DNA from 3 places in the Pseudoduganella sp. SL102 genome. Region 2 is predicted to be linked to each of the others. Evidence: riboswitches for the same ligand, from Rfam matches in the RefSeq annotation. Region 2 holds a riboswitch; each other region holds the start of a gene.
What was found. A riboswitch is a leader RNA that binds a small molecule or an ion and turns the genes downstream of it on or off. The one in region 2 is predicted to bind cobalamin.

Region 1 (9,559 bases), 1.5 Mb from region 2:
CCTTCCGCGACAGGCTGCTGAAGCAATATGGCGTGACGCGCATCGAAGACCTGCCGGTCAACTTCAAGGGCCTGGTGGGCATGGAAGGGGAGCGCAAGTCGAGCGAGCTGTTCGACCGCTACGCCGCGGCCGCGTTCGACCGGCAGGAACGGCAGGGCGAGATCATCGATGCCTTCGGCTGGGCCAGCCCGGCGCTGGCGCTGCGGCGCCTGTCGATGGCGGCGGCCGGGACCGACCTGGCCAGCTACCGTTCGTTCCTGGAGCAGGGCGAGCGCTATCGCTACGCGCTGATCCAGGGCCTGAACCGCATCCAGGTGGAGCGGCTGGCCTATGCCGACGACATCGACCGGAGCAAGGATAACCGCGTGTCGCGAGACCATTGGCGGGAGTTCCCGGAATTCCAGTATGAAGCGGCGCCGGTGGCCACCACGCTGCGGCGCGTGGCTCCGGCGGCCGGCGTGCTGGCCCTGTGGCTGGCCGCACTGGGCACGCTGGCCTGGGTGCTGGCGGGCCGGCTGGGGAGGATCGCGCGATGAACTGGCTTGCCCACGAAATGCGGCTGGTGCTGCGCTCGCGGCTGTCCGCCTGCGCCTTGCTGCTGCTGTTGCTGCTGTCCGCGCTGGCTGTCTGGTCGGGCATGCGGGAAGTCGAACGCCAGCGGCAGACCATCGCCCGCCTGGCGCCGCTGCATGAACAGGACGTGGCCGCGCTGGCGGCGCGCTACCCGGACAGCAAGGATGCCGGCAATCCGGCCTACTACACGTTCTACAACACATGGGATCCGCCATCGGCCGCGGCGTTCCTGGCGCTGGGCCTGCGCGACGTGGCGCCGTACGTCCTGCGCATCCGCGCGCTGGGATTGCAGGCCCAGCTCTACGAAGGCGAGACGTTCAATCCGGAAGTGGCGCTGCCGGGCCGCTTCGACTTCGCCTTCGTGCTGATCTACCTGGCGCCGCTGTTCGCGATCGCGCTGCTGCACGACCTGGTGTCGGGCGAGCGGCAGACGGGCCGGCTGCGGCTCCTGCTGGCGATGCCCGACGCGGGGCGGCTGTGGCGGCGCCGCGCCGGCTTGCGCTATGCGTTGCTGTTCGCCTGCCTGGCCGCGCCGGCGTGCGTGGGCGCGGCATTGTCCGGCACCGGCATCGTGGCGACCGGCATCGTGCTGGCGGTGACGGCGGCCTGCCTGGCCTTCTGGACCGGCCTGTCGCTGCTGGTCGCCTCGCTGCACTGGCGCTCCGTGACCAACGCCACCGTGCTGATGGGAGCCTGGGCCGTGCTCACGCTGGTGCTGCCGGCACTGGCCAACGTGGCGCTGATCCGGGCGATCCCCGTGCACCAGGGCGTCGACCTGATGCTGGCCCAGCGTCAGGTCGTGCATGGCGCCTGGGAACTGCCGCGCGAAGAAACCATGCGCAAGTTCGTTGCCAGCCATCCGGAATGGAAGGACCACACCGCCGTACCGGGCAGGTTCCACTGGAAGTGGTACTTCGCCTTCCACCAGGTGGGCGACGAGAGCGTGGCCGGCGCGGCGCGCGACTATCGCGGCGGACTGCTGGCGCGGCAGGCATGGACGGGCCGGCTCGGCTGGCTGCTGCCGGGCGTGGGCGCGCAGGCCGTGCTGCACCGGCTCGCCGGCACGGACCTGCCGGCGCAACTGGCGTACCAGGACGCGATCGCGGCGTTCCACCGGCAGATCCGCACGTTCTACTATCCCTACCTGTTCAACGACCGCCCGTTCGGCACGGCCGATTTCGCCAGGCAGCCCGGGTTCGTGCCGCGCGTGCCGGACGGGATGCCCGGCCGGGATGGCCTGGCCGCCCTGCTTGCCCTGTTCGTGCTGGCGGGGGCCGTGCAGCTGGCGGGCCTGTGGCGGCTGGGCCGCTTGCGGATGTGACAAAGCGGCAGCCTTGCATGTAGAATCCGGCGCTTGAGCAAACGGTGCCTTCCTGCCAGCCGGCCGGAGGGTGAAACGGGAAGCCGGTGACGCGCGGGATGACCATCCTCCGCCAGTCCGGCGCAGCCCCCGCTGCTGTAAGCCTGACGAACCGGCGCCACCGCCACTGTGTCGAGACACGACACGGGAAGGCACGCACCGGCCAGAATGACGGCAAGCCAGAAGACCGGCCGTTTGCAATGATGTGCCGGATCCCGGGGTGTGGGCCGGCCTGTTGCGTATTCATGGCCGGCCCTCGCGGGCACGGCCGGACCGGTCGGATCAATTGAGCATTTCCCCACTCGTGCGCGCCCTGGCCGCGCTGCTGTGCATCCTGGCCTGCGCGCGCGGCCAGGCCGCCGTGCTGTTCGGCATCGTCACCGAGCGCGCCGCGCCCGTCGCGATCGAGGCGGCGCACCGCCACCTGGCCCTGCATCCGCAAGACCGTATCGACTTGCGCACCCCGGCGCAATGGATGGCGCTGGGCGAGCGCGACATGGCGCGGCTGGTCGGCGGCGCCGATACCATCCTGGCCGTGTCGCTGTTCGGCGATCCGGCCCACCGCCTGAAGACCGCGCTGGCCCGCCATGCGAAACCGCGCACGGCGGTGCTGGCCTTCAACGGCGAGGCCAGCCTCAGCCTGATGACCCGCGATGGCCATGGCGCGCTGCGCGATTTCCCTGCCGATACGCTGCGCGACCTGTCGGCGGAAAAACCGTCGCCCGCCGCGCTGCGGGCCGCGCAGGCGCATCCTGCCGCACCGCATTGGCTGGCCGCGCGCCGGCTTTGGCAGGCCGGCGGTGTCGGCAATACCGCGGCGCTGTTCGGCCACCGGCTGCACCCGGCCACGCCGCTGGCCAGCGCACAGGCGGAACCGACGCTGCGCGTGCGCGTGGGCCGGCGCGAACTGGCCGACGCGGCAGCCTGGGGCCATGGCGCGCAGCTGGGCTTGACGGCACGGCCGGCCGTGGTGGTGCTGGACCTGTCGAACATGGATGCGGCCGTGCCGGCCGCCGTGTGCGCGCGCATCGAGGCCGGCGGCCAGCCGTGCGTGCAGGTGCTCACGCGCTGGGGCGGCGCGTCGCGCGAGGCGCTGGAACGCCTGCCCGAGCTGGTTGCGCCGGCCCGGCCGGCGGCACTGGTGGTGCTGCAGGATTTCGTGGTCGGCGCGGCCGAGGGGCGCGAAGCCGTCGCCGAAGCGCTGAAGCGCCTCGATATTCCCGTGTTCAAGGGGATCCGGCTGTCCGACCGCACGGCGCTGCAGTGGCGCCTGTCGCCGGACGGCCTGCCGCCCGATTCGGTGCAGTACCGCGTGGCGCTGCCGGAATTGCAGGGCATCGGCCAGCCGATCGTGGTGGCCGCCCTGGGCCAGGCGCAGCGCGACCGGCTGACCGGCATCGAGAACCGTCCGCCGGTCATGCTCGATGCCGAGGCGGCGCGGCTGGCGGCGCGCGTCAACCGCTGGCTGGCGCTGCGCGACAAGCCGAACCGCGACAAGCGCGTGGCGCTGATCTACTACAACCACCCGCCGGGCCGCCAGAACATCGGCGCCGACAACCTGGACGTGCCGGCTTCGCTGTTCGACATGCTCCATGCGCTGAAGGACGCCGGCTATACGGTGGGCGAGCTGCCCGCGTCGCCCGAGGCGCTGCTCGACCGGATCATGGCGCAGGGCGTCAACCTGCCGGAAGACCGCGGCGCGCTGCGCGAGCTGGCTGGCACGGTGAACACCGTGAGCGCGGCGGACTATGCGGCATGGTTCGCCACCCTGTCGCCGCGGGTGCAGCGTGAGATGACCAGCGGCCTGCTGGGCCGCCTGCATGCGGACGTACTGGACGCGGAGAAGGCCGGCGAATGGCTGCTGGGCCGCAAGCAGGTCGACGTGATCGTCAAGGAATTGCAGCATCTCGTGGAAGGCGCCGATCACCCGCGGCGCGAGGCGGCGATGCGCGACCTCGAAGCGCTGGGCGAGGGTTACCGCGCCTGCCTCGACGTGCGGGCGGCGCGCCGCTGCGCCGGGCTGGATGCACTCAACCGCAAGGTCGCCGGCTATGGCATCGAGGGCCTGAAAGGGTGGGGCGCCGCGCCCGGCAGGATCATGGTCGACCAGGGCCGGATGCTGGTGCCGGGCCTGGTGTTCGGCAATGTGTTCATCGGCCCGCAGCCGCCGCGCGGCTGGGAAGTGGACGAGGAACTGCTGCATGCGAACACCAGCATCACGCCGCCGCACCAGTACCTCGGCTTCTATCACTGGGTGCGCGACCGTTTCAGGGCCGACGCCCTGGTGCACGTGGGGCGCCATTCCACCTATGAATTCCTGCCCGGGAAAGCGGTCGGCCTGGCCAGCGACGATTACCCGAGCCTGATCGCCGGCGACCTGCCAGGCATCTACCCGTACATCGTCGACGGGGTCGGCGAAGGCACGCAGGCCAAGCGGCGCGGGCTGGCCGTGATCGTCGACCACCTGACGCCGCCACTGGCCAGCACGCCGCTGTACGACGACCTGCTGGCGCTGCGCCAGGTGGTGGAAAGCTACGAGGCGGCCAGCTCGGAATCGCTGAAGATGCAGGCGGCGCGCCTGATGCGCGAACGCGTGGTGGCGCTGAACCTGAAGGCGGAGCTGGAAGCGTCGATGGCGGACGTGCTGGCCGTGCGCGGCATCGGCTACGACGCGGCCGACGACGACCTGCTGGCCCACGAGATCGGCCACTATCTCACCAAGCTTCAGGAAAAGTTCATGCCGCATGGCCTGCACATCTTCGGCCGGCCCTGGAAGCAGGCGTCGATCGACCTGATGCTGGCGTCGATGAGGAAGGGCGGCATCGACGGGCGGGAAGTCCCCGCGGAAGTGGCCGCGAACCTGGTCGAGTCGCCGCGCCTGGAAATGCAGGCGCTGCTGGCGGGGCTGGATGGCCGCTACATCGAGCCGGGCAAGGGCAACGATCCGCTGCGCTCCCCGGAGGCGCTGCCGACGGGGCGCAATTTCCATGCGGTCGATGGCGATATCCTGCCCACGAAGCTGGGCTACCAGCTGGGTGCCGACCTGGCCGGCAAGGCGATCGTCCGGGGCGGCAAGAACGCGACAGCCGGCAGCGAAGGCATCATCCTGTGGGCGTCCGACGCGGTCCGCGACGAAGGCGTGATGGTGGCGTTCGCGCTGGCCATGATGGGCGCGGAACCGGTGTGGAATGCGCGCGGCATCGTCACCGACGTGCGCCTCAGGCCGGGAGCGCCGCGCCGCGATGCGCTGGTGACGACGTCCGGCCTGTTCCGCGACCTGTACCCGAACCTGATCCGGCTGATCGACCGCGCCGGGCGGCTGGCGCTGGCGGCATCGGCCGGCACGCTGGCGGCCGAGGACCCGTCGCTGCGGCCGGCGCTGGAAGCCGCGCTGGCGCCGATGAACGGCGTGGCCTGGGGCGACGAGCCCGTGGCCGGCAACCGCGTGGCCGCCGAGTGGCTGGTGCGGCAGCGGGCGCTGGTGCGCGCCGGCCAGCCCGTGGCCGAGGCGGGCAGGGGTGCCGCGCAGCGCGTGTTCGGCGATGCACCGGGCGCCTACGGCACCGGCGTGAATCGCCTGACCGAGCGTTCCGGCGCGTGGCGCGAGCGCGACGAGATCGGCGCCGCCTACCGCAACCGGATGGGCCACGCGTATGGCCTCGACGGCAGCGGCGAAGCGGAGCATGCGGCGTTCAATGCGGCGCTGGACGGCATCGCCCGCACCTACCACGGCCGCGCCAGCAACCTGTATGGCCTGCTCGATAACAACGACGCGTTCGATTACCTGGGCGGCCTGTCGCTGGCGGTCGAGGGCCGCACCGGCCGCGTGCCCGAGGCGCTGATCCTGCAGCATGCGCAGCCGGGCCGCGCCGATGTCGAGCCCTTGGCGGCCGCGCTGCTGGGCGAGCTGCGCGGCCGCTTCCTGAATCCGGCCTGGCTCAAGCCGCTGATGGGGCATGGCTATGCGGGGGCGCGCACGATGGGCCAGGAATTCCTGGAAAACCTGTGGGGCTGGCAGGTGACGCGGCCCGACCTGGTGAAGGACTGGGCGTGGGACGAAGTGAAGTCGGTGTATTTCGACGACAGGCATGGCCTGGGCCTGCCGCAATTCCTCGGCCAGCGCCACAACGCACACGTCAAGGCGCATATGCTGGCGATCTTCATGGTCGCCGCGGAAAAGGGGTTCTGGAAAACCGATCCCGCCACGCTGCGGCGGATGGGCGGCGAACTGGCGCGGCTGGTGGCCGCCAACGGCCTGCCCGGCAGCGGCCACGCCGCGCCGGACCATCCGATGTGGGACTGGCTGGCGCCGCAGCTGGACGGCGCCGATGCGCGGGCGCTCGGCGTCACCCTGGCCAAGGCACGGGGCGACCTGCCGCCCGCCGCCAGCGAGAGCGACGGTCGAGCCCCTGTCCCGGTGCCTGCGACCGGAACGCGGGCGCTTGCCGGGGCACGGGCCGGACAGCATGCGCCGCCCGCGCAAGCCGACGGCGCCGTCGCGGCTGCCGCCGAGCCCGCGCCGCGCGCCTATGAACTGCATGAACCCGCCGATGCAGCGGAGCCGCCCGGTATCACCGTGGTCTGGCTGCTGGCACTGCTGGCCGCCGTGCTGTCGCTGTTTGCGGCGGGCATGTGGCGCGGCCGCGCCGTACCTCAACCTTCAAGGAGCCTTACATGATCGATCCCCATTCCCTCGGCTGGCTGCATGACGCGGTCAGCTGGCTGCTGGTGCCGTCGCTGGCGGCGCTGCTGCTGGCCTGCGCCATCGCGGTGGTTGAAGCAGGCATCGCCGCCGGCGAACGCTTTCATGGTTTGCGGCGCCTGCGCGACAGCGGCAATGTGGCGCAAGTGCAGGCGATAGCCCGCCATCGCCTGGAGCGCGCCGACCTGCTGGCGCGGATTCCGCCGATGCTGGGCCTGATGGCCACCATCATTCCGCTGGGCCCCGGCCTGGCCGCGCTGGGCGCCGGCGATCCGGCGCAGCTGGCCAGCGCGGTCACCGTGGCGTTCGATGCCACCGTGCTGGGACTGGTGGCCGGCATCGGCGGCCTGGTGATCGGCAAGCTGCGCCGCCGCTGGTATGAGGAAACGCTGGAAGCGATGGAAGACGCGCTGGAGAAGGATGCGGAGAAGGATGCGGAGAAGGTCGCGGAGAAGGCGGCATGAGCGCCAAACCCGCACGCCGGCGCCTGCGCCTGTATTCCCATCTCGATGCGCGCTTCGATGGCGGCGACGAAGACCCGCGCGCCAGTCTCGTCAACCTGGTCGACGTGATGCTGGTCTTCGCCTGTGGCCTGATCGCCGCCATCGCCGGCAGCCAGGGGCAGTTCAAGGCGCCGCGGCCGGTGGAGAAAGGCCGGCAGATCGAACGGCCCGCGGCCGGCATCACGCAGGGCGGCAGCGGCTACGACCGGGTTGGCGAAGTGTACCGGGATCCGAAGACGGGCAAGCTGGTGCTGGTCGAGCCGGGCCGGCAAGCCGGCAAGCCGTGATGTTTCTACCACGGCCGGAAAAGTCCGGCTTCGCTTGGTGAAGCCGCGCACAGTTCGCGCCTTCCGTGCACGGCATACTTGGAACCGCTGGGACATATCATTACAGGGCCGCCCGCCTTGCCGGGGCGGTACACATCCAATTGCTGATACCGGGGAGGCAACATGATCGGCGCGGAACTGTCGAGTTTGAAAACGGTGCAGTACAAGGGCTACGAAATCTGCATGGGCTCGGTCTACAAGGATGGCGAGCCGTTATTCCATTACTACGTGCCGCTGGGGATGAACGACGGCGGCGTCGAGCAGGGCAAGCGCATCATCGACCAGATCGGCCAGGAAGAGACCGAGTAACCGGCCGCGTTGGGACCGCATGACAACGCCCGGCGGCGCCGGCCGGCGCCGCCATCATTCAACCGGTTCAACACCGGTTCGACGTCTTTGCCTGAACTGCTTCTACTCTGCCTGACCCTGCCTGAACCTAATGCCGCTCAGATAAGCCCACCCCAAGTGCAAATTCCGGGGTCAGGGGGAATACTGGCTCGCAGGCCAGTACCGCTACGTCGGCAAGGAGCGATGCTCCTTGAAACCCCGACTACGCCCCGGCGGGGTGAAGCAGGGGTTTCGCGAAGCATGCTTCGCGCCTGCGAAACGGCCCTGGCATGCATGCCAGGGCTTCTTCCTGACCCCAGCCCTTCGCTGTTGGGGTGAATGCATGCGCTTCCAACGTATCGGGTAACGCTTAACTTAGCGGTATCTCTGCCCGAACCCTACTTGAACACGCCCTGCCGTACCCACTTGGTGGCCACCCATTTTTCACCGCGGGTTACCGGCGCGCCACCGTGCAGGCTCGCCTCGTCGAGCTGTCCCGCTTCGTTGACATATTCGAAATACACGGCCGAGCCCTTGCGCGGCACGATCGACAGGCCGAGCTTCGGGAAGATCGTGTCGCCTGATTCTTCCACGTCGTTCAGGTAGATGATCAGCGTGGCCACGCGCTGGCCGCCGCGGCGCAGTGTGGCGGCGAAGCCGGGATTGGCCGGGTCGAAATAGTCGTGGTGAGGCTTGTACTCGGCGCCTACGCCGTAGTGCAGCACGTGCAGCGCTTCGCCATGCGACACCGGCTGGTTCATGACCTCGGCGATGCGCCGGTTCAGGCGCCGCAGCAGCGGCTCGTCGGCATCGTCGAGGAAGGCGCCCAGGCTGGTGCGGTGGTCCTTGACCTGGTTCTCGCCCGTGGTGGGGCTCAGCGTGGCGGAAGGCTGCAGGCGGGCACGCGCCAGCGCCACCACGGCATCGCATTCCTCGGCCGAGAACACGTCGTCCAGCACGGCCACCACCGGCTGCTCGATGCGCATCGCCACGCGCACCATGCGGTCGCTGGTGGCGATCAGGTTGTTATGGTGGCCGATCGTCGGCGTGCCATAGCGGTACGGGCCCGCCGCTGCGCCCGCCGGCTGCGCGCGCTGCGCCTGGCGTTCCTGCACGGTCCGTTCCGCATAGCCGGCATCGTAGTTCGCGGCCACCATCGCGGCCACGATGTCTTGCGTGCGGCAACCCTTCTCCAGGCTGGCGTCGAGCCAGCGCTCCCATTCCTCGGACATGCGCGTGTACTTGTTCATGGCCACGAAGTATACCCAAACCGGCGCGCCTTCCGGGGCAGTGGTGCGAAATTCGCGGCTCCATGCGGCCGGTTGCGCAAATTGCAAGCCCGATGTGCTACTGTGCGCGAGGGGATGCGTCGGCGTGATTATAATTCTTGAAAACAACTCTACCTGCCTGGCGCGGCTTATGAGACCAAACAGATACGGTCCGATGACACGTGGTCCAACCATCCAGCGTCCAGCCAAATTGCGTGGGCCGATCGCGGCCGCCTGCCTGGTCCTGGCGGCCGGATGCGCGGGGGCCGCGTCGCTGCAGGATGACATCGCCGAACTGTCGCTCGAACAGTTGAGCGACATCGTCATCACCTCCGTCTCGCGGCAGGAAGAACGGCTGGGCGACGCCGCGGCGTCGGTCTATATCATTTCCAACAACGAGATCCGCCGCAGCGGCGCGCGCACGCTGCCCGAGGCGCTGCGCCTGGCACCGAACCTGCAGGTGGCGCGGTCCGATGCGCGCAACTACGCGATCACGGCGC
Region 2 (9,559 bases):
TGCGCCGACAGCAAGGGATTGGTCTGGCGGCCATAACCGTTAAGCGAGAAATTGGCGGCTCGCGCGGTTTCCCCTGCCACGATGACCGTGACGGTGCGCCGCCGCCGCGCTGCGGCCCACTTGACGCCCCGGCCCGCATCCGTGCCCAGCGGGGCGATCACGGCCGGTGTAGCCCATTTGCGTTTCAGGTAGCCATGCGTAGCCTGGAACATATTGGTGGGCGTCAGCAGGAAACGCAATTCGCGGTGCTCGCGTACTGCGGGTCCCAGGGTCTTGAAGAGCAGCATCAGCAGCGCGGCCACCGCCACCACCGACAATACGACCGTACCCAGCTTCAGCAACAGGCCGCGCCGCATGGGTGGAAAGCGCAGCGGCAGCCGCCACACGAGCAGCGACGGCACGATGCCCAGCAGCGTGACGGTCTGCAGCATCTGCCAGCTCAGCAACTCGTGCGCTTCCCGGGCATCCGTCTCGACCACGTTCTGCACCATCGACGCATCGATCGCCACGCCGTAGCGGTTCATGAAATACGAGGCAAGCGACGCTCCCAGGAACAGCGCAGTCAGCACCGGCTTGATGACGAAGCGGAAATTGACGAGCGTGAGTACCGCATTGAACAGCAGCACCAGGGCGGCAAACGCCCCCAGGTACACCGGCAGGTTGCCGAGCCGTATGCCGCCAGTCGCCGAAAAGAACGTCCTCCAGAAACTGGCGTTATAGGCCAGCACCAGGAACGTGGAAGCGCCCAGCGTCAACATGGAGGCGCCGATGCGCGGCAGGGTTGAAATCTTCACCGTTGAAACTCCGGAATCGAAGCGTCAACGATACCGCCATGCAAGTAAACGTCGCGTCAAACACCTGTTAAAGATGAGTTAACGTGCCTCGTCGACGGTTCGACCCGGCAGAGCGGGAAAGCGGATCTCGATACTGCTGCCCGCGGCGCTCTCCCTGAGCACCAGCGTGGCGCCGAGGTGAGCGCAGACCCGCTGCACCAGCCCCAGTCCAAGCCCGGTGCCGGACGAGCCCCGCGCATCCGCCGGAATCGGTTCGCCACGCAAGCGCGCCCGCGCGGCTGGCGGCAAGCCGGGTCCGGTATCTTCGACGATCACGCTGCGCCCTTTCAGCCGCACTGCCACATGGCCGTGCTCCGTGTACTGGCAGGCGTTGCGCACCAGGTTGCCGATCGCAGCCTGCACCAGTTCGCGCACGCCGTGCACGCTGAAATCGGCGCCGCCGCCAAACCGCAGCTGGAGCGGCCGGCTGGCAACCAGTCCCTGGCAGCGCGCCACTTCTTCCAGCGCCAGCGCCTGCGCCGACATCCGCGTCCACTCGAGCCGTTCCGGCGAACGCGCCAGCCGCAGGAGCATCGACGTGATATCGCTGGCATCGCGCGCAGCGCGGTAGATGCGCTCGGCCGGCGCGTGCAGTACCGGATCGTGCTCCGTTCGCGCCAGCAGCACCTCGGCCGCCCCCGCGATTACGGTCAATGGTGTACGCAATTCATGGCTGACGTCACCGGTGAAGAAGCGTTCGCGATCGAGAAACTCCTGCAGCTCGGCCGTATGGCTGGCGATCATCCGCGACAGCAGGCCCAGCTCGTCGCCGCGTTCCTGCAGCGGCAACTCCGCCACCCCCGCGTCCACCGCACCCGCCAGCTCGACGATCGGATTGACGATGCGGTTGCCCAGGAAGCGCCCCAGCAGAACGGCAAAGCCCATGAATCCCAGGAACGCCACCGCGAACATCGAATAGACCACCAGCTCGATCTTTTCATAGGCGCTGTCATGGTCGACCACGGCGAACTCGCCTTCGGCATTCCGGCCCTTCAGCACGTGCAGGTCGACACCGTCGACGGTGACTTCATGCACGCCTTCCTCCAGCGGGCGCAATGAGCGTGGAATACCGTTGCCCAGGTGATAGCTGAGGCCAGCCGGCATCTCCACCGGCAAGCCGCCCGCATGGCGAGGGCCGGCCCACGCCGCCACTTCCTCCAGGCGCTCGTCGACCAGGCGCACTTCGATACCTTCGACGGCCAGCGCGGCGATCACGGCAAAGAATACCGACGATACCGTGGCAAACGTCAGGTATGCCGCGGTGATCCGCTTGCGCAGCGAATCCTCCTTGCGGAGCGAGTGCCCGCTGTGCAGTGTGTCCCCTTTATGCAGCGAGTCCACCTTGTGCAGTGAATTCCCCTTGCGCAGCGGTTCCGTTTCACGCATCGGATTCGACCAGCTTGTAGCCGATCTTCGAGATCGTGTGCAGCATCGGATGCGGGAACGGCTTGTCGAGCGCCTGCCGCAGGGCGTGGATGTGCACGCGCAGCGCGTCGGTATCCGGCGGATTGTCGCCCCACACCTCGTGCAGCACCTGCTCGCGAGACACCACCTTCGGCGCCTCGCGCATCAGCAGCCGCAGGATCGTATACCCGGTTTTCGTCAGCGCCAGCGGGCGGCCGGCACGCTTGGCCTCGAACGTTTCGGTATTGAAGGTCAGGTCGCCGAACGCCAGCACGGCGTTGGCCGCATGGCCGCCTTTGGCCCGCCGCACCAGGGCCTTCAGGCGCACTTCCAGCTCGACCAGGGAAAACGGCTTGACGAGGTAATCGTCGGCGCCGCTGTCGAAACCGGCCACCTTGTCTTCCAGCGTGTCGCGCGCGGTCAGCATCAGCACCGGCATGTCCTTGCGCAGCTCGCCGCGCAGCTTCTGGCACAGGTCCAGGCCATTCAGGCCAGGCAGCATCACGTCCAGCACCACGGCGTCATATTCGTGCTCGGTCGCCAGCGCCAGCCCGCCATAGCCGTTCGAGGCCGAATCCAGCACATAGCCTTTCGGCTCCAGAAAGCCATACAGGTTGGCGACGATGTCGGGGTTGTCTTCGATGATGAGGATGCGCATCGCACCATTATAATTCGCGCTTTCCCCATCGATCGCCAGACATGACCCTGCCCGCCTCCGCGTCCCCGAGCGTGCCAATCGGCGCGCCAGCGCGCGTCCCCTTCAGTGTGCCCGGTGTCGCCTCCACGGCCGATGCGGCGCTGGCCTGCCGCCTCGCGCATGCGATCGACCACAAGACCAAGCCGCCCGGCAGCCTGGGCGTGCTGGAAACCTTGGCGCACCAGGTGGGCATGATCCAGCGCACCACGTCGCCGGCGATCGACGCACCGGCCATCCTCGTCTTCGCCGCCGACCATGGCGTGGTGACCGAAGGCATCTCCGCCTTCCCGCAGGATGTGACGTGGCAGATGGTCGAGAACTTCCTGGCCGGCGGCGCCGCCATCAATGTGTTCGCCGCGCAGAACGGCTGCGCGCTGCAGGTCATCGACGCCGGCGTGGCGCACGACTTCGGCACGCGCGCCGGCCTCACGGATCGCAAGATCGCCGGCGGCACGCGCAACTTCGCGGTGGAGCCGGCCATGACGGCCGAACAATGCGGCCAGGCGCTTGCGCACGGCGCCGCGCTGGTCGACGCACTGCCCGGCAACGTGATCGGCTTCGGCGAAATGGGCATCGGGAACACCACCGCCGCCGCCGCGCTGATGCACAAGCTGACGGGCATTCCAGCCGCTGCCTGCGTGGGCGCCGGCACAGGCCTCGGCCCGGAAGGCGTGCAGCACAAGGGCCGCGTGATCGAAGCCGCCGCCGCGCGCCACGCCACGGCCACGGCGCCGCTGGACGTGCTGGCCACCTTCGGCGGTTTCGAGATCGCCATGATGGCCGGCGCCATGCTGCGCGCGGCCGAGCGCCGCATGGTGCTGCTGATCGACGGGTTCATCGTCACCAGCGCCCTGCTCGTGGCGGCGCGGCTGCAGCCGGCGATCCTCGACTATTGCGTGTTCTCCCATTGCTCGAACGAAAACGGCCACCGCCAGCTCCTTGAAACGCTGGGCGGCAAGCCGCTGCTGCAACTGGACCTGCGCCTGGGCGAAGGCACCGGCAGCGCACTGGCGCTGCCGCTGGTCCATGCCGCCGTCAACTTCCTGAACCGCATGGCCACGTTCGCATCGGCCCAGGTCAGCGGGAAGCACTGACCATGCTGCAGCTGCGGCTGTTCTTCATCGCGCTGCAATTCTTCACACGGCTGCCGATCCCGGCGTGGGTCGGCTTCGAGCCGCACTGGCTGCACCATGCGTCGCGCTACTTCCCGCTCGTCGGCCTGGTGGTCGGCGCCATCGCCGCGGCCATCTACTGGGCCGCCGCGATGGTACTGCCGCCGGCCGTTGCCGTGCTGCTGTCCACCGCGGCTGGCATCTATCTCACGGGAGCATTCCACGAAGACGGCTTTGCCGACACCTGCGACGGCCTGGGCGGCGGCATGACGCGCGAGCGTGCGCTGGAGATCATGAAGGATTCACGGATCGGTGCCTATGGCGCGATCGGCATCCTCCTGATGCTGGCGGTGAAATGCGCCGCGTTGTCCCACCTGCCCCCGCTGGCCACGGTGGCCGCCCTGTGCATCGCCCATCCGCTGTCCCGCCTGATGGCGGCAAGCCTGATCTGGCGCATGGCATACGCGCGTGCCGAAGGCAAGGCCAAGCCGATGGCCCAGCAGATGACGGGCCCCGAATTCGCCATCGCCGCCGCCTGCTGCGTTCCCGCCGTGCTGGCGGCAACGGCGCTGGGCTGGCTGGACTGGCGCGCCATCGCCATCGGCACCGGCGCGATGGTGCTCGTCACGCTGTGGTTCGCCCGCAAGCTGCGGCAACGCCTCGGCGGCTACACCGGCGATGGCCTGGGGGCCGTCCAGCAGCTGGCGGAAATCGCCTTCTATGTGTGCGTGCTGGCGCGGTGGGGCTGACACAAATGGAACTCACGCAGATGAAATTAACTCTCGTGCGCCACCCTCGTCCGGCCGCGGCCGAAGGCATCTGCTATGGCCGCAGCGACCTGCCGGTGGATCCCGATGAGCTGGCGCGCGTGCATGCGGCGCTGCGCGACCTGGGGCTGCCGGGAGACGCCCCGGTGTTTTCCAGCCCGCTGCGCCGTTGCGCCGCCCTCGCCAGCCTGCTGTCGCCCGCCGTGCTGTACGACGCCGACCTGGCTGAAATGGATTTTGGCGACTGGGAAGGCCGCAACTGGAACGATATCCCCCGCGCGCAGGTCGATGCCTGGGCGGCCGACCTGCTGCATGACCGCCCCGGCGGCGGCGAATCCGTGCTCGACGTGGCGCGCCGCGTGGCCGCCGCACTGGCCAGGATCCGCCGGCATGGCAGCGCGCGCGCCATCGTGGTCTGCCATGCCGGCACCATGCGCCTGGCCGCCACGCTGGCCGATGGCGCGCCGCTGGAGCAGGCGGCGCTTGCCGCGGCGTCCCGGCCGCACCGCATCGGCTACGGCGAAGTTGTCCGGCTGGTGTTTTCGTGATGCCTGCAAGCGCTCGATCCCTGCCTGGTACGTGCCTGGTACGTGCCTGGTACGTGCTTTGTACATACTTCGTACGTGCTTGATATTTGCTCCATACCTTATAATTGCGCGGTTTTGGTGCCCGCGCTCGAGTCCTCGAGCGCAGTTAAACGGGAAATACGCAGCCAGGTCTCCTGATCGGCCAACGTATGCTGCCCCCGCAACGGTAAGCAGGCTGCCGCGCGCGAGCAATCGCAGCGCGGCAGCGGTCCGCGACAGCCACTGTGCAATTGCATGGGAAGGCCGGACCGTGATGCCTGCCAGCCCGGATACCGGCCAAACCAGGTGGAGCCGCCCCGTTGCGGAGCGGCTCTGTTCAATCCGGCCTGCGGGGACGTTGGCCGGTTGCTCCACTTTACAAAGATTTGCCATGACCTCTCCTGTTGCATCCCAGGCGGCGCTCGCGTCGCTGGCGCTCGCCATTGCCGCGCCGGCCGTACACGCCCAGGCCACTGCCATCGATTCCATCATCGTCACCGCCACCCGCACGCCGCAACTGGCCAGCGAAGTAATCAGCGACACCGTCACGATCAATGCCGAACAGATCGCCAACTCCGGGGCCGGCTCCATTACCGAACTGCTGCAGCGCCAGCGCGGCATCGAAGTCACCCGTAACGGCGGCCCCGGCGCGGCGTCGAACGTGTTCATCCGCGGTGCCAACGGCAACCAGAGCGTGGTGCTGGTAGACGGCATCCGCATCGCTTCGGCATCGACCGGCTCGGCCAGCTGGAACGGCATTCCCCTGTCGGCCATCGAGCGCATCGAGATCGTCTACGGCCCGCTGTCCACGCTGTACGGAGCCGACGCCATCGGCGGCGTGATCCAGCTGTTCACGAAAAAAGGCGAAGGCGCTCCGGCGATCTCGGCGTCGGTCGGTGGCGGCAGCGACAGGACCTTCGCGGCCGATGCGGCCATTTCCGGCGGCACGGACCAGCTGAGCTACGCGTTCTCCGTCTCGAAGGAACGGTCCGACGGCTTCTCGGCCACGCGCCGGCCCAGCGCCAACTTCGACCCGGACGACGACGGCTACGATCGCAAGGGCGCGGCCGGCCAGGTGGCCTACAAGCTGGCGCCCGGCCATGAGCTGGGCGCGATGTTCCTGTATACCGATACCGAGTCCGACTACGACAGCGCCACCTTCGATGCCTACAGCACGCAAACGGTCAGCAACGTGGGGGTCTACTCGCGCAACCAGTTCCTGCCCTTCTGGACCATGCTGGTGCAGGCTTCGCAATCGCGCGACAAGTCCGGCTCGTTCTACGACGTCGGCCCGTTCGGTTCCAGCCAGATCGATACCACGACCAGCACCTTCACCTTCCAGAACGATTTCCGCATCGGCAGCGACAACCTGCAGGTGCTGTATGAACACCGCAAGGAAGAAGTCGACGGTTCCACCGCGGCGCTGAACCGCACGCGCCACAACAATGCGTTCGCGGCCAACTACAGCCTGAAGCGCGGTGCGCACCTGGCCAGCGTGGGCGTGCGCCACGACGACAACTCGGAATACGGTTCGAAGACCACCGGCTCGGTCGGCTACGGCTACCGCATCACCAGCGCCCTGCGCGCCGAGGCCAGCTTCGCCACCAGCTTCCGTGCTCCGTCCTATAACGAGCTGTATTACCCGGGCTATGGCAACAAGGAAAATCGCCCCGAGGAAGGCCGCAATACGGAAGCGGGCCTGCGCTACGACGACGGCACCCAGAAACTGGCCGCGGTGTACTACCGCAACAAGCTGGACAACCTGCTGCTGAACACTTCGCCGTGCCCGTATCCCGGCTACCAGTACGGCTGCGCCTACAACATCAACAAGGCGCTGCTGGAAGGCCTGTCGCTGTCGGCCGAGCGCCAGATGGGCAAGCTGCTGCTGGTCGCCAATGCCGATATCCAGGATCCGCAGGACGAAACCACCGGCAAGCGCCTGCAGCGCCGTGCCAAGCGCCACGCCAGCTTCGTGGCCGAGTACGACATGGGCGCCGTGCGCGGCGGCGTGGAACTGCAAGCGTCGTCGGACCGTTTCGACGACGCGGTCAACCGCAACCGCCTGCCCGGCTACGGCGTGGTGAACCTGTACGCCACGTACCGCTTCAACCAGGACTGGTCGGCGCTGGTCCGCTGGAACAACGTGGGCGACAGGAAGTACGAGCTGGCCCGCTACTACCAGACCGGCGGCTCGAACGTGTTCGCAGCCCTCCGCTACGGCTTCAAGTAATCGAAGCCCGGGTAGTGAAGCCCGAGTAGTAAAGTCCCAGTAATGCTAAGCTGCCGGGCGCGCCAATGCGCCCGGCGCTTTTCTCCAGGCAGAACATGCATCCACTCTCCGCCCACCTGCGTTACCGCACCGGCATCGTCACCGCCGGATTGCTGCTGGCGTCGATCGCCAGCCTGCTGTTCGCGGGCGTCACGGGCTCCGTCGCCATCCCGCTCGCCGACCTGCCCGGCGCGCTGCAAGAACTCATTCACGGCCGCGCCGATACGCTGGCCGCCACCCTGCTCGACCTGCGCGCCAGCCGCGCACTGACCGCCTTCGTTACCGGCGCCACGCTGGCCCTGGCCGGGGTCATGATGCAGACCCTGCTGCGCAATCCCCTTGCCGACCCCTACGTGCTGGGCATCTCGGCCGGCTCCGCGGTCGGCGCCCTGCTGGCGCTGATGCTGATGTGCGCCGCATGGATGGTCGATGCGGCCGCCTTCATCGGCGCGGTAGCCATCTCCATGCTGCTGTACCTGCTGGCGCGGCGCGACATGCGCGGCGGCAGCGCCGCCGAGGGCGGTACCGCCCTGCTGCTGTTGACCGGCACGATCCTCTCGGCCGGCTGCGCGGCGCTGATCATGCTGATGCTGTCGATCGCCCCCGACAGCCGGCTGCGCAGCATGGTGTTCTGGATGATCGGCGACCTGTCCGGCGCGCCGGTGCGCTGGCTGCCGTGGCTCGTGCTGGTCGCCGGCCTGGCCTTCGCGCTGCGTACCGCCCGCTCGATGAATGTATTGGCCCTGCATGCCGAAGCGGCCAGCACGCTCGGCATCCGCGTCGGCCCGCTGCGCAAGGGCCTGTTCTTCTGTTCCGGACTGCTGACGGCCAGCGCGGTCACCACCGCCGGCAGCATCGGTTTCGTGGGTCTGATCGTGCCTCACGCCTGCCGCTTCGCCTTCGGGCCGGACCACCGCGTGCTGATCCCGGCCGCCACGCTGGCCGGCGGCGCCTACCTGGTGCTGGCCGATACGCTGGCGCGCACCGTGATCGCGCCGCAGCAGTTGCCGGTGGGCGTGGTGACCGCGCTGATCGGCACGCCCGTGTTCCTGTATCAACTGCACCGGTTGCGCAAATGACGAACGCCGCCGCAACCATGATCTCCACCGAGGATCTGCGCCTGGCGATCGGCGCCCGCCTGCTGGCCGACAAACTGGATTTGCATGTCGGGGCCGGCGAATGCTGGAGCGTGATCGGCCGCAATGGCGCCGGCAAGAGCACGCTGTTGCGCACACTGGCCGGGCTGCGCGAGCCGGATGGCGGCCGCGTGCTGCTGCACGGCCGCGCGCTCGGCGACTGGCCGCTGGAAGCGCTGGCGCGCGAGCGTGCCTTCCTGGCCCAGTCGCGCAGCGACGCCTTTGCCTACTCCGTGCTGGAAACGGTGCTGTCGGCCCGCCACCCTTATCACGGCAAGCGGTATTGGGAGGACAGCGACGACCACGCGATCGCCCTGCGCATGCTGGCCGCGATGGAAGTGGCGGACCTCGCTTCGCGCGACGTGCGCACGCTCTCCGGCGGCGAGCGCCAGCGCGTGGCGATCGCCGCGCTGCTGGCCCAGGATACCCCGCTGCTGCTGCTCGACGAGCCTGCCAACGCGCTCGACCTGGCGCACCAGGTCAGCGTGATGGGCCTTCTGGCGAAACTGTGCCGCGAACAGGGCAAGACCATCGTGATGATCGGCCACGACCTGAACCTGGCATACGGCATCTCGACGCATGCGCTCCTGCTGATGGGCGACGGCCGCTGGCTGGCCGGCCCGCGCGGCGACGTGATGCAGGCCGACATCCTTTCCGACTACCTGCACCATCCGATCGAGACGGTGCGCCACGGCGCCCGCACGATCTTCATTCCCAGAGAGGCTACCGCATGACCACTCCCGACGATACCGCGGCATTGAACGAGCGTCACCGC
Region 3 (9,559 bases), 2.2 Mb from region 2:
GGCCTGCTGCGGGTCAATGCGACCCTGAACTTCGGCCGCACCACCATTGCGCCGCTGGTGTCCGAGTTCGCGAAGCGCTACCCGGAAGTGGAGGTACTGGTCGAAGTAACCGACCGGCCGGTGGACCTGGTGGAGAGCGGGTTCGACCTCGCCGTGCGCTTCGGCGACTTGCCCGACAAGCGGCTCAATGCGCGCCGCATCATGTCGAACCGGCGCTTCCTGTGCGCCTCGCCGGCCTACCTGGAAAGCCACGGAACGCCGACGGTGCTGGCCGACCTGGCCGCGCACCGGTGCATCATCCACCGGCAGAATGACGATGCCTACGGGATCTGGCGCTTCCTGCACCACGACCACAGCGAAGTGGTGAAGGTGCACGGCATGTTGTCCAGCAATGACGGCGATATCGTGCTGGGCTGGGCCCTGGATGGGCACGGCATCCTGATCCGCTCCGAGTGGGACCTGGCCCGGTATCTCGACAGCGGGCGCCTGCGCATCGTGCTGCCGGATTTCAAGCTGCCGTCGGCGGACCTGTATGTCTATTACCCGGAACGCCGCAACCTGCCGGTCCGCGCGCGCGCATTCATCGATTTCCTCGCCGACCATTTCAGGACGGCGCTCGACGGCCGGGGCGGCAGCGTCCAGGGGCATGTAAAACCCGCCAGGCGCTCGCGCAAGGGCCAGCCGTAAAGGCTCTGCTGGCTCTGCTGGCTCTGCTGGCTCTGCTGGCTCCGTTTTCCCGCTACGGAAAGCCGGGATCCGGCCGGGCGCTCATGATGGCCTGCGGCCGCTGCGGCGATACACCACCACGACGCCCAACCCCGCCAGCAGCATCATCCACGTGCCTGGCTCCGGTATGGCCGCCACGCCGATCGCGTACCCGAAGCCGAACCCGCCGGGCTCGGCCAGCGTGAAGCCGGCCGAGACCAGCAGGTCCTGGTTGCCGGCAGCCAGCATGCCCAGCACGTAGGTCTGGTCATCGAAGAACAGCTGCGCTTCCTCGACGCTGGTAAACGTCCGCGAAAACACTTCGGTACCGTGACTGGTGACGGCCAGTTCCAGTTCCGTGAACCCGGCGGCATCCGAGAGCGAACCAAGCAAACCGAGGGTCAGGTGCCCCTGCAGGTCGGTGGCAAACACGAAGTTCGCCGCCGTAATGTAGGTATAGCTGTTACCCGGCACAGCGTCGGCGGCGTAACTGCTGGCCATGGTGCCGATGCCGGCCACCCGGCTGCCCGCCAGTGCCGCGGCAACGGCCGGCGCGCCAGCCAGTTCATTGGCGACCGTGCCGGCGCCGGGTGCGGCGATGGCATAGGAAAGCGCCTGGTATCCCGATGCCGGCCCCATCAGTCCGTAACTGTCGCCTCCCACGTTCGAGGACGTGGCCGTGCGCGCCGTGCTGCCCGTGGGTGCGCCGGCCCGGGTCTCGACAAGCACGCCGGCTGGACCGATCGCGCTGCTGGACGACACCGCGGCGCCCGATTCGCCCGTGGCGGTGGCATAGGCATAGTTGCTGGCCGCGCCCTGCCCCCAGGAACGGGCGGTGGCATCCGCCTGCAGGCCAACCGCTTCGGCGCTTGCCAGGCTGCTGCCGCTGGCCGTGGTGGAGCGCGCTTCGGCCAGCGATGAAGCATTGCCCAGCAGGGATCCGGTGCCGCCACGCGCCTGGCTCGTCGCCTGCGCTTCCCCGGCGGCGGTGGCATGGCTGACGGCGTCGGCACGGCCGCCATCGGCCAGGCCGAGGTAGCCGGCGCCGCCGCCTGCCGAGACCGCGCTGGTCGCGCCCATGTTGGACTCGGCGGAACCGCGGGCACGGGCGTCGCCACCCATGCCGTGACTGCCGGCGGCACTGTCGCCACCGGCACCGCCAAGTGCGGTCACATTGCCAACGGCGTCGGATGCTGTCGACAGCATCGCCAGCATGGCATCGGCCCCGCCGCCCGCTCCCGCCGTGGCCGAACCGGAGCCCTGGCCGCCGGCGCCGCCATAGGCGCCCACGATGGCGCTTACGGCGTAGGCCGCACGGTTGTCGGACAGTGTCAGACGGGAACTTGCCAGGCCGCCGGGGGCGGCGAAGCCATCCTCGCTGCCGCCGCCCTGGCCGCCAAAGGCGTTCTGCTCGAGTCTCAGCACGCCGCCGCCGATGCCCCCGACGGCATCGGTCAACACCGCCGCCCCACCGATACCGCCCGCCGCGCCCTGCTGCCCGAAGCCGCCGGTCCCGCCGGTCGCCCTGGCACTGACGAAAACTTCTTCCCCGCCGCTGACGCCCCTGGCGACCGCGCCGGCACCGCCGCCCGCCCCGGCCTGGTTGCCGCTGCCGCTGCCATTGCCGCCGGCACCGCCGCTGGCGCTGGCGATACTGGTGATGTAGCCATTGCTGCCGCCGGTACTGGTCGCAGTGCTGCTGGCCTGGCCCTGCCCGCCCCTGGCACCGTTGCCCGACAGATGGCTGCCGCCATTGCCGCCGTACCCCTCCGCCCTCGCACTCATGGAGCGCTCCGTCGAGCCCTGGATCGTGGCCGTGCCCAGCGCTCCCGCAGTGGCCGTGCCGACGCCGGCGGAAGCACCGCCGCCGCCAGCGTTGCCGCCGGCACCACCGGTTGCCGTCGCTACCAGTCCCAGGCCTTCACCCGCGCCGCTGGCGTTTGTCAGCGTAACGTCGGCAATACCGGCCTCGCCGGCCATGCCATCGGCGCTGTCGCCACCGCGGCCACCGCGACCGTTCAGCTGGACCGTCAGGGCGCCACTGGTGCCGCCGCGGGCGTTGTCGACCAGCGTGACGCCGCGGCCCGCGCCACCATCCGCGCCACTGCTGCCCGCACCGCCATCGCCTCCCACGACCGTGGCGGCGACTACCATATTGCCGTCACCCGTGGCTCTCACGGTGGTAGTCGCCGCACCGCCGGCGCCGCCGCGGTTGCCGCTGCCCGAGCCCGCGGCCCCGTTGCCGCCCGTGGCGCTGCCCGACAGTTCCAATGCACCGGGATAGCTCAGCGATGCCGTGGCGCTCGAGGTCGCCGCGCCGCCATCGGCACCATTGCCCCGGCTGCGGCCGGTGCCGCCGTTGCCACCCTGCGCGCTCACCGAGCCATCCATGTTCTGCATGCCGGTGATCGTCAGCGCGGCATCCGCGTTGCCGCCGGCACCAGCGCGGCCCGCCTGGTCACCAACACCAGTCTGGATGCCGCCATCGCCGCCGCGGGCCGCGCTCCTGGCCCGCAACCCGTTCTGCGAGTCGGTCAGCGTCAGCGCCAGCATCGTGCTGGCATCGCCGCCCGCGCCTGCCTGGCCGCTGCCCGTGGCGCCGCCCCGGCCACCGGTGGCCTCGAGTGTACTGTTGAGATAAGTCATGGAGGTACCGGCCGTGTGCCCGGCATGCGCATCGCCGCCCCGGCCGCCATTGCCGCTGGAGGTGGCGTCGCCGCCATGGCCGCCGCGGGCGTTGAGAGCGAGCTGCAACTCGCTGGCGCCGCCGGTATTGGCAAGGGTCAGGCGCGACAGCGCCGCGCCGCCCGCGCCACCATTGCCGGTGAAGGCGGCCCCACCGTTGCCGCCGATGGCGGTCTGGCCCAGATAAAGTTTGCCGCTGGTGCTGCCGCTGACGGCATCGATCGCGCTGGAGGCCGCGCCCGCGCCGCCGTTGCCCGATCCGGTGCCGGGCACGCCGCCGCCCGCGCCGCCGCGCTGGGTGACCGCGACCGACAACAGGCTGTCGCCCGAGCCGGCCGAGCTGCCGGTCGCGCTGGCCGTGGCCTGCCCGCCGGCGGCACCGTTCCCGCCCTTGCCGCCGACCGCTTCCGCCGCGATGTTCACGGTGGCCCCGGCACCGCTGCCGCTGGCCGCTGCCGTCGCCGCGCCGGCCAGCCCGGCGATACCGGCGCCCGACGCGCTGCCGCCATCGCCACCGATGGCCATCGCTTGCGCCACCGCATCGCCATCGCCCTGCCCCTGGGCATCGGCCAGCGCACTGGCGTCGCCGCCGTTGCCGCCCGCCGCGCCGGCACCCGCCGCCGCACCCGTGCCACCGGCACCAGGGATGCCGGCGGCGCCACCGTTCCCGCCGATGGCCCCGGCATTCGCCGTCGCGGCGCCAGAGACGGGCTGTGCCGCCGCAGTCGCGCTTGCGGCGCCGCCTGCACCGCCGGCCCCGGCAGCGCCACCATCCTGCCCTGCGTTGCCGGCAGCGCCATCGCCGCCCTGGCCACCGGCGCCGCCCGTGGCGTTGGCCGTATTGACAGGGCTGTTGTCCGGGCCGGCGACCGCCACCGTGGGCTGGCCGGGTCCTCCCGCCGTGCCGGCCGCGCCAGGGACCGCCCCGGGAGTGCCGGGCGTGCCGGGCGCACCGGTCGTTTCAACCGCATAGGCCTCGCTGATGGCCAGGGAAAGCAGCAACGGCGCAAGCCGCCGTGCGCAAGTCTGGACGGAATGCAGGCAGGAAGACGGGTGCATGGCGAACCCCTTCGGTTTGAGCAGTAACGTGACATGCCGCATGGGGTGCTGCCGTCGCAGCGCCGGCGCCGGGCAAGTTGCGCCGAACACCTGCTGTCCGCTGGGTGTGCTGTCGCGAGTACCACCGAGGATCAGCACGGCCGGGGTGGCACGACGTTGGCGGCGGGGCTCGATGTTCGAAGATTATCGGATCGAGCGGCCTGAAAGTCCTTTGAAGGGCCTGAATCCGCGCTGAATAAAGTCTGGTCACCCGCCCCAAGGCCAGGTCGTTCGTGCGACAGCCGCTGCCGCGACATCGGACCTGGCGGCTTCCCGGAACGCCACATCGGCTGATTCCCTTCCGTGGTCATCCTTCGCGCGCAGCCTCGCCCACGGCGACAGCGGCGATTCAGAACCGGTGCGTCAGCGACACCCGGAACGAACGCGACTCGATCGGATGGAAGTGGATGTCTTCGGCCGGCTCCGCCTCGCCAGACAGCCGCGACTCATAGAAATAGTCGATCGCCGATGCGCTCCGGTTGGCCAGGTTGAATGCTTCGAGCTCGATCTGGGTCGCCTTGCCGATCCGGTAGCCAATGCGGCCGTTCAGCGTCGTCGTCGCCCTGGAGCGCACGCTGTTATCTTCGATCAGCGGGCGCGGGCCGAACCAGCGCAGGCGCAGGGCACCGGACCATGGCCCGGCCGGCGTTACCGTCGCGGCGAACTGGGCCACACCCTCGACCGCGCCCGGAATCCGGTCGCCTGCCGGATCCTGGTCGCGGAAGCGTGCCCGCGCATAGGCGATATCCGCGTCCAGCGACAGCCATTTCACCGGCTTGTAGTAGTTGGAGAACTCAATGCCGTAGCGGCGGCTCGGGCGCCCCGCCTCGGTCGTGCCGGCGTCGCCCACGAACAGCAGTTCGGAATCCATGTCGAGGCGGTACAGCGACAGCGACGATTGCAGGCCCTGCACCCATTCGGTACGCACGCCCAGGTCCAGGCCCCGCGTGCGGGCCAGCGGCGTGACGCGATCGGCCTGCTCGCCCGTCTTCGGATCGACCGCGATCACGGTGCCGCGCGCGTCGTTGCTGTGGAAGCCAGTGCCGGCATTGACATAGAACTCGGTCCGCGCCCATGGTCCGAAGATCAAGCCGGCACTCGGCGACAGGATATTGTCGTTGGCGGTGCCGGCATTGGCCGCATTGTCGCCGTGGACGTCGAATCGATAACGGTCCGCCCGCAGTCCCGCTACCGTGCGGAACGCGGGATTCCACCGGGTCTGGTTTTCCACGTACAGCGCCCCGCTGGTCTCGACGATATGGTCTTCACGCGTGGTGCCGATCACCTGGCGTGCCTTCGTGTGGTACAGGCCGTTGTGGATGTTGTCGTTCTGCGCGGTGAGACCGACCGTGGTGGTCGACGTCATGCCGCCCCGATGGTGATGCCAGGAATAGCTGGCGTCGAAGCCGGACGTCACGCGCCGGTCCGGCTGCGCGAACTGGTCGCCATTGACTGGATCGTCCAGGAAGTAGGTGAAATTCGAAAACAGTTCCAGGCGGTTCGCGATCACATATGCGGATATCCTGGCGCTGGTGTCATCGTCGCTGCGCTGCCATTTGCCGGACAGGCTGTAGCGGTGCGCGCTGCCGCCATCGGCAGGGTCGATCGCATCGAAGCGGCCCAGCGTACCGCTGTCGACGGCGCGCTGCGGGATCTGGTCGGTGGCGTTCCACTTGGCGCGGTACGCCATTGCGGTAACCGAGTAGCCATTGTTCTCGAAGCCTTCGCTGTAGCGCAGCACCCCGTTCACCTTGCGATAGTCGTCGCCGCGCGTGAAGGGGCCATCGTTGTGCATCGTCTCCAGTCCGTACAGCAGGTTGCCATTGCCGACTTCAGGCGAACCGGCGATCATCGCGCGGCCATAGCCGTTCTGGCCAGCGGTGAAATTGGCAATGCCGGACGTGAGCCGATTCACGTAGGTGAGTTCGGTGGCGCCAGCGGAAGAGAAATCGCCCGATGTGGCCGAATACGGGCCTTTCTTGAAGTCGAGCCGCCCGGCCAGTTCCGGGATCACGAAGTTCAGGTCCGTCCAGCCCTGCCCGTGGGCATGGCTGCGCTGGTTGACGGGCATGCCGTCGACAGTCGTGCGCAGGTCGGTGCCGTGATCGAGGTTGAAGCCACGCAGGTAGAACTGGTTGGCCTTGCCCTCCCCGCTGTGCTGGCTTACCACCAGCCCCGGCGTGGCTTCCAGCAGTTCGCCGGGCCGGTAGGTGGTGCGGGCCTGCAACTGGCTCTGCGTCACCGTGCCCGCGGCAGCGGAATCGGCTTCGCCGAGCTGGCTGATGCGCGAACCATCGACCAGCACGCGCTGGAAGGGTGGATCGTCCGCATGGGCGGAAAACGACAGGACGGCAAGCACGACGGGCAGGAGCCGGGTGTTCATCGGAGGGATTTTCATGGGGACGGATCGCGGCAAAATTAATATTCAAGCAATACAAAAAGGCCATGCCCGGCGACGCGAAGCAATCACGGCACGTTTCTGGCCAAGCGCGCGAACGCACGAAGCACGCAACGTCACGCGTCGTTACCGCCAGACTGGAAAACAAACGAACCGCCAACAGGCAAAACCACTCCCCGGGTTTTGCACATGCATCGTGACCGGCCGGTCTTCTGGCTCGCCCTCATCCTTCCCGGTTCCTGCCTTCCCGCGCTGGCGTGACCAGATGCAGTGGCGTTGAACCGGTTCGTCAGGCTTACAGCAGCGGGGGCTGCGCCGGAGTGGCGGGGATGGATATCCGCGCGTCACCGGCTTCCCGTTTAACCCTGCCATCGGTCGATGGCAGGACACCGTTCACACAAGCGCAGGATTCTACAGCCAAGCCCGGGCGCCTGTCATTGCCAGGTACGGACACGCACTGCGCAGTAAGAGCTGTCCCTTGGATGTGAAATTGATCCTTGATGCCTCGGCACCATTGGGCGGAGGGAGCGGAATGCGGGTTGCCGCACATGGTGCGTCAGCTGCTGCGATTGAATCGCGCCTTGCGGAGATCATGAACAGCGCCGGGCTGCGGCGTCGAGCAGGCCAGTGCCTGCCTGGCCACGGGTCGACCCGCCATGCGCCAAATGAAGATGGATTCGACGTCGCAGTCGACGATGGCACTACCTGGACCGACGCGGAGCAAGCCAGGACAAGCGATGATTCGAGCCGGGAAACAGGCAGCATGGGTCATGCCGGGTTACATGGCGGTACTTGATCATGAGCCGTCGAAAAAACAAAAGGGCTGCACGAAAAATCGTGCAACCCTTTGTTTTACTGCCAATCTTGGTGCCGCTGACCGGAATCGAACTGGTGACCTTCGCATTACGAATGCGCTGCTCTACCGACTGAGCTACAGCGGCTAAACCTGTAGAAATCTGTACTAGATGCTGTACTACTTGTTTAACCTGTCTTCCGCTGCACATGAAGCGCTGCGAAAGAGGCCACATTATAGCAACGGTTTTTACAGTTGACTAGGGTCTCTTTTCGAAATTCTTGTGCCGAAAGATTACGCCGTACCTTCGTGGTGATAGCCGGTGACCACCGCCACTTCATCGCGCGAGCCCAGGAACACAGGCACGCGCTGGTGCAGCGTGGTCGGCTGGATGTCCAGGATGCGGTGCTTGCCGTCGGTGGCCATGCCGCCGGCCTGCTCGACGATGAAGGCCATCGGGTTGGCTTCGTACATCAGGCGCAGCTTGCCTGGCTTGCTGGGGTCGCGCACATCCGCCGGGTACATGAAGATGCCGCCGCGGTTGAGGATGCGGTGCACGTCGGCCACCATCGAGGCGATCCAGCGCATGTTGAAGTCGGCGCCGCGCGGGCCCGTGCTGCCGGCCAGCAGTTCGCCAATGTAGCGCTGCACCGGCGGCTGCCAGTGGCGCTGGTTCGACATGTTGATGGCGAATTCCCGGGTCGTCGGCGGAATCTGCATGTTGCGCTGCGTGAGCACCCACGAACCCATCTCGCGGTCCAGCGTGAAGCAGTTCACGCCGTTCCCGGTGGTCAGCACCAGCATCGTCTGCGGGCCGTACACCGCGTAGCCGGCGGCGACCTGCTTGCTGCCCGGCTGCAGGAAATCCGTTTCGGTCGGCGTGGCCATGCCTTCCGGCGCCTTGATCACCGAGAAGATGGTGCCGATCGACACGTTGACGTCGATGTTCGACGAGCCGTCCAGCGGATCGAACACCAGCATGTATTCGCCCTTCGGATAGCGGTTCGGGATCAGGTGGATGGTCTCCATCTCTTCGGATGCCATCGCGGCCAGGTGGCCGCCCCACTCGTTCGCTTCGAGCAGGATCTCGTTCGAGATGACGTCGAGCTTTTTCTGCACTTCGCCCTGCACGTTCTCGCTTTCGAGCGCGCCCAGCACGTCACCGAGGGCGCCCTTGCCCACCGAGTGGGCGATGGTCTTGCAGGCACGCGAGACCACTTCGATCAGCAGGCGCAGTTCGGCCGGGATATTGTGGTGCTGGCGCTGTTCCTCGACGAGGTGTTGGGTAAGGCTGATACGTTTCATGGATTCCCTTGGTTTGTAGATAATTCTTTAGTTGGCCAATGCCTTCGACACCACTTCCATCACGTCGTTCGACAGCTTCGGCGCGCCGGCCACCCGTTCCAGTGCGCGGCGCATGTGCGCCTGCAGCTCGGGCGCATAGCGGCGCCAGCGGTCCATGCCGCGCGCGAAGCGGGCCGCCACCTGCGGGTTCAGCGCGTCGAGCTTGACCACGTGCTCGGCCCAGAATTCATAGCCGCTGCCATCCTTCGCGTGGAATTGCGACGGGTTGTTGTTGGTAAAGCTGAACAGCAGGCTGCGCGCGCGGTTCGGCGTGCGCAGCGTGAAGGCCGGGTGTCCCATCAGCTCGCGCACGCGCGCCACGGTGGTGGTCGGCGCGCTGGCCTGCATGGCGAACCACTTGTCGACCACCAGCGCCTCGCCCTTGAACTGGTCGTAGAACGCCTGCAGCTGCGCTTCGACATCCGCGCCGCTGTGGATCAGCGCCGTCAGCGCCGACGCGCGGTCGGTCATGTTGGTCGCTTCGTTGAACTGGCGGCGCGCCAGGTCGAGCGTGAAGGCGTCCGGCGCGGCCAGCA

Region 1: it holds a riboswitch for cobalamin, as region 2 does, so the genes downstream of both, OU994_RS12150 (cobaltochelatase subunit CobN) here and OU994_RS05545 (TonB-dependent receptor domain-containing protein) in region 2, are expected to answer to the same signal.
Region 3: it holds a riboswitch for cobalamin, as region 2 does, so the genes downstream of both, OU994_RS27760 (TonB-dependent receptor) here and OU994_RS05545 (TonB-dependent receptor domain-containing protein) in region 2, are expected to answer to the same signal.

The regions. Positions count from the first base shown of each region.
Region 1 is NZ_CP115554.1:2,842,308-2,851,866, forward strand. Features, by position in the region: gene OU994_RS12140 (DUF3526 domain-containing protein) at 1-536, shown strand, start outside; gene OU994_RS12145 (DUF3526 domain-containing protein) at 533-1,894, shown strand; cobalamin riboswitch at 1,920-2,144, shown strand; gene OU994_RS12150 (cobaltochelatase subunit CobN) at 2,220-6,611, shown strand; gene OU994_RS12155 (MotA/TolQ/ExbB proton channel family protein) at 6,608-7,099, shown strand; gene OU994_RS12160 (DUF2149 domain-containing protein) at 7,096-7,425, shown strand; gene OU994_RS12165 (hypothetical protein) at 7,588-7,773, shown strand; gene OU994_RS12170 (2OG-Fe(II) oxygenase) at 8,190-9,128, opposite strand; gene OU994_RS12175 (TonB-dependent siderophore receptor) at 9,271-9,559, shown strand, end outside.
Region 2 is NZ_CP115554.1:1,310,053-1,319,611, reverse strand. Features, by position in the region: gene OU994_RS05575 (phosphoethanolamine transferase) at 1-794, opposite strand, end outside; gene OU994_RS05570 (sensor histidine kinase) at 873-2,219, opposite strand; gene OU994_RS05565 (response regulator transcription factor) at 2,212-2,895, opposite strand; gene cobT (nicotinate-nucleotide--dimethylbenzimidazole phosphoribosyltransferase) at 2,937-4,028, shown strand; gene OU994_RS05555 (adenosylcobinamide-GDP ribazoletransferase) at 4,031-4,795, shown strand; gene OU994_RS05550 (histidine phosphatase family protein) at 4,816-5,361, shown strand; cobalamin riboswitch at 5,460-5,696, shown strand; gene OU994_RS05545 (TonB-dependent receptor domain-containing protein) at 5,771-7,609, shown strand; gene OU994_RS05540 (iron ABC transporter permease) at 7,705-8,727, shown strand; gene OU994_RS05535 (ABC transporter ATP-binding protein) at 8,745-9,518, shown strand; gene cobO (cob(I)yrinic acid a,c-diamide adenosyltransferase) at 9,515-9,559, shown strand, end outside.
Region 3 is NZ_CP115554.1:6,557,612-6,567,170, forward strand. Features, by position in the region: gene OU994_RS27750 (LysR family transcriptional regulator) at 1-687, shown strand, start outside; gene OU994_RS27755 (PEP-CTERM sorting domain-containing protein) at 769-4,392, opposite strand; gene OU994_RS27760 (TonB-dependent receptor) at 4,838-6,871, opposite strand; cobalamin riboswitch at 7,071-7,295, opposite strand; tRNA gene OU994_RS27765 (tRNA-Thr) at 7,752-7,827, opposite strand; gene OU994_RS27770 (class 1 fructose-bisphosphatase) at 7,974-8,984, opposite strand; gene pepN (aminopeptidase N) at 9,012-9,559, opposite strand, start outside.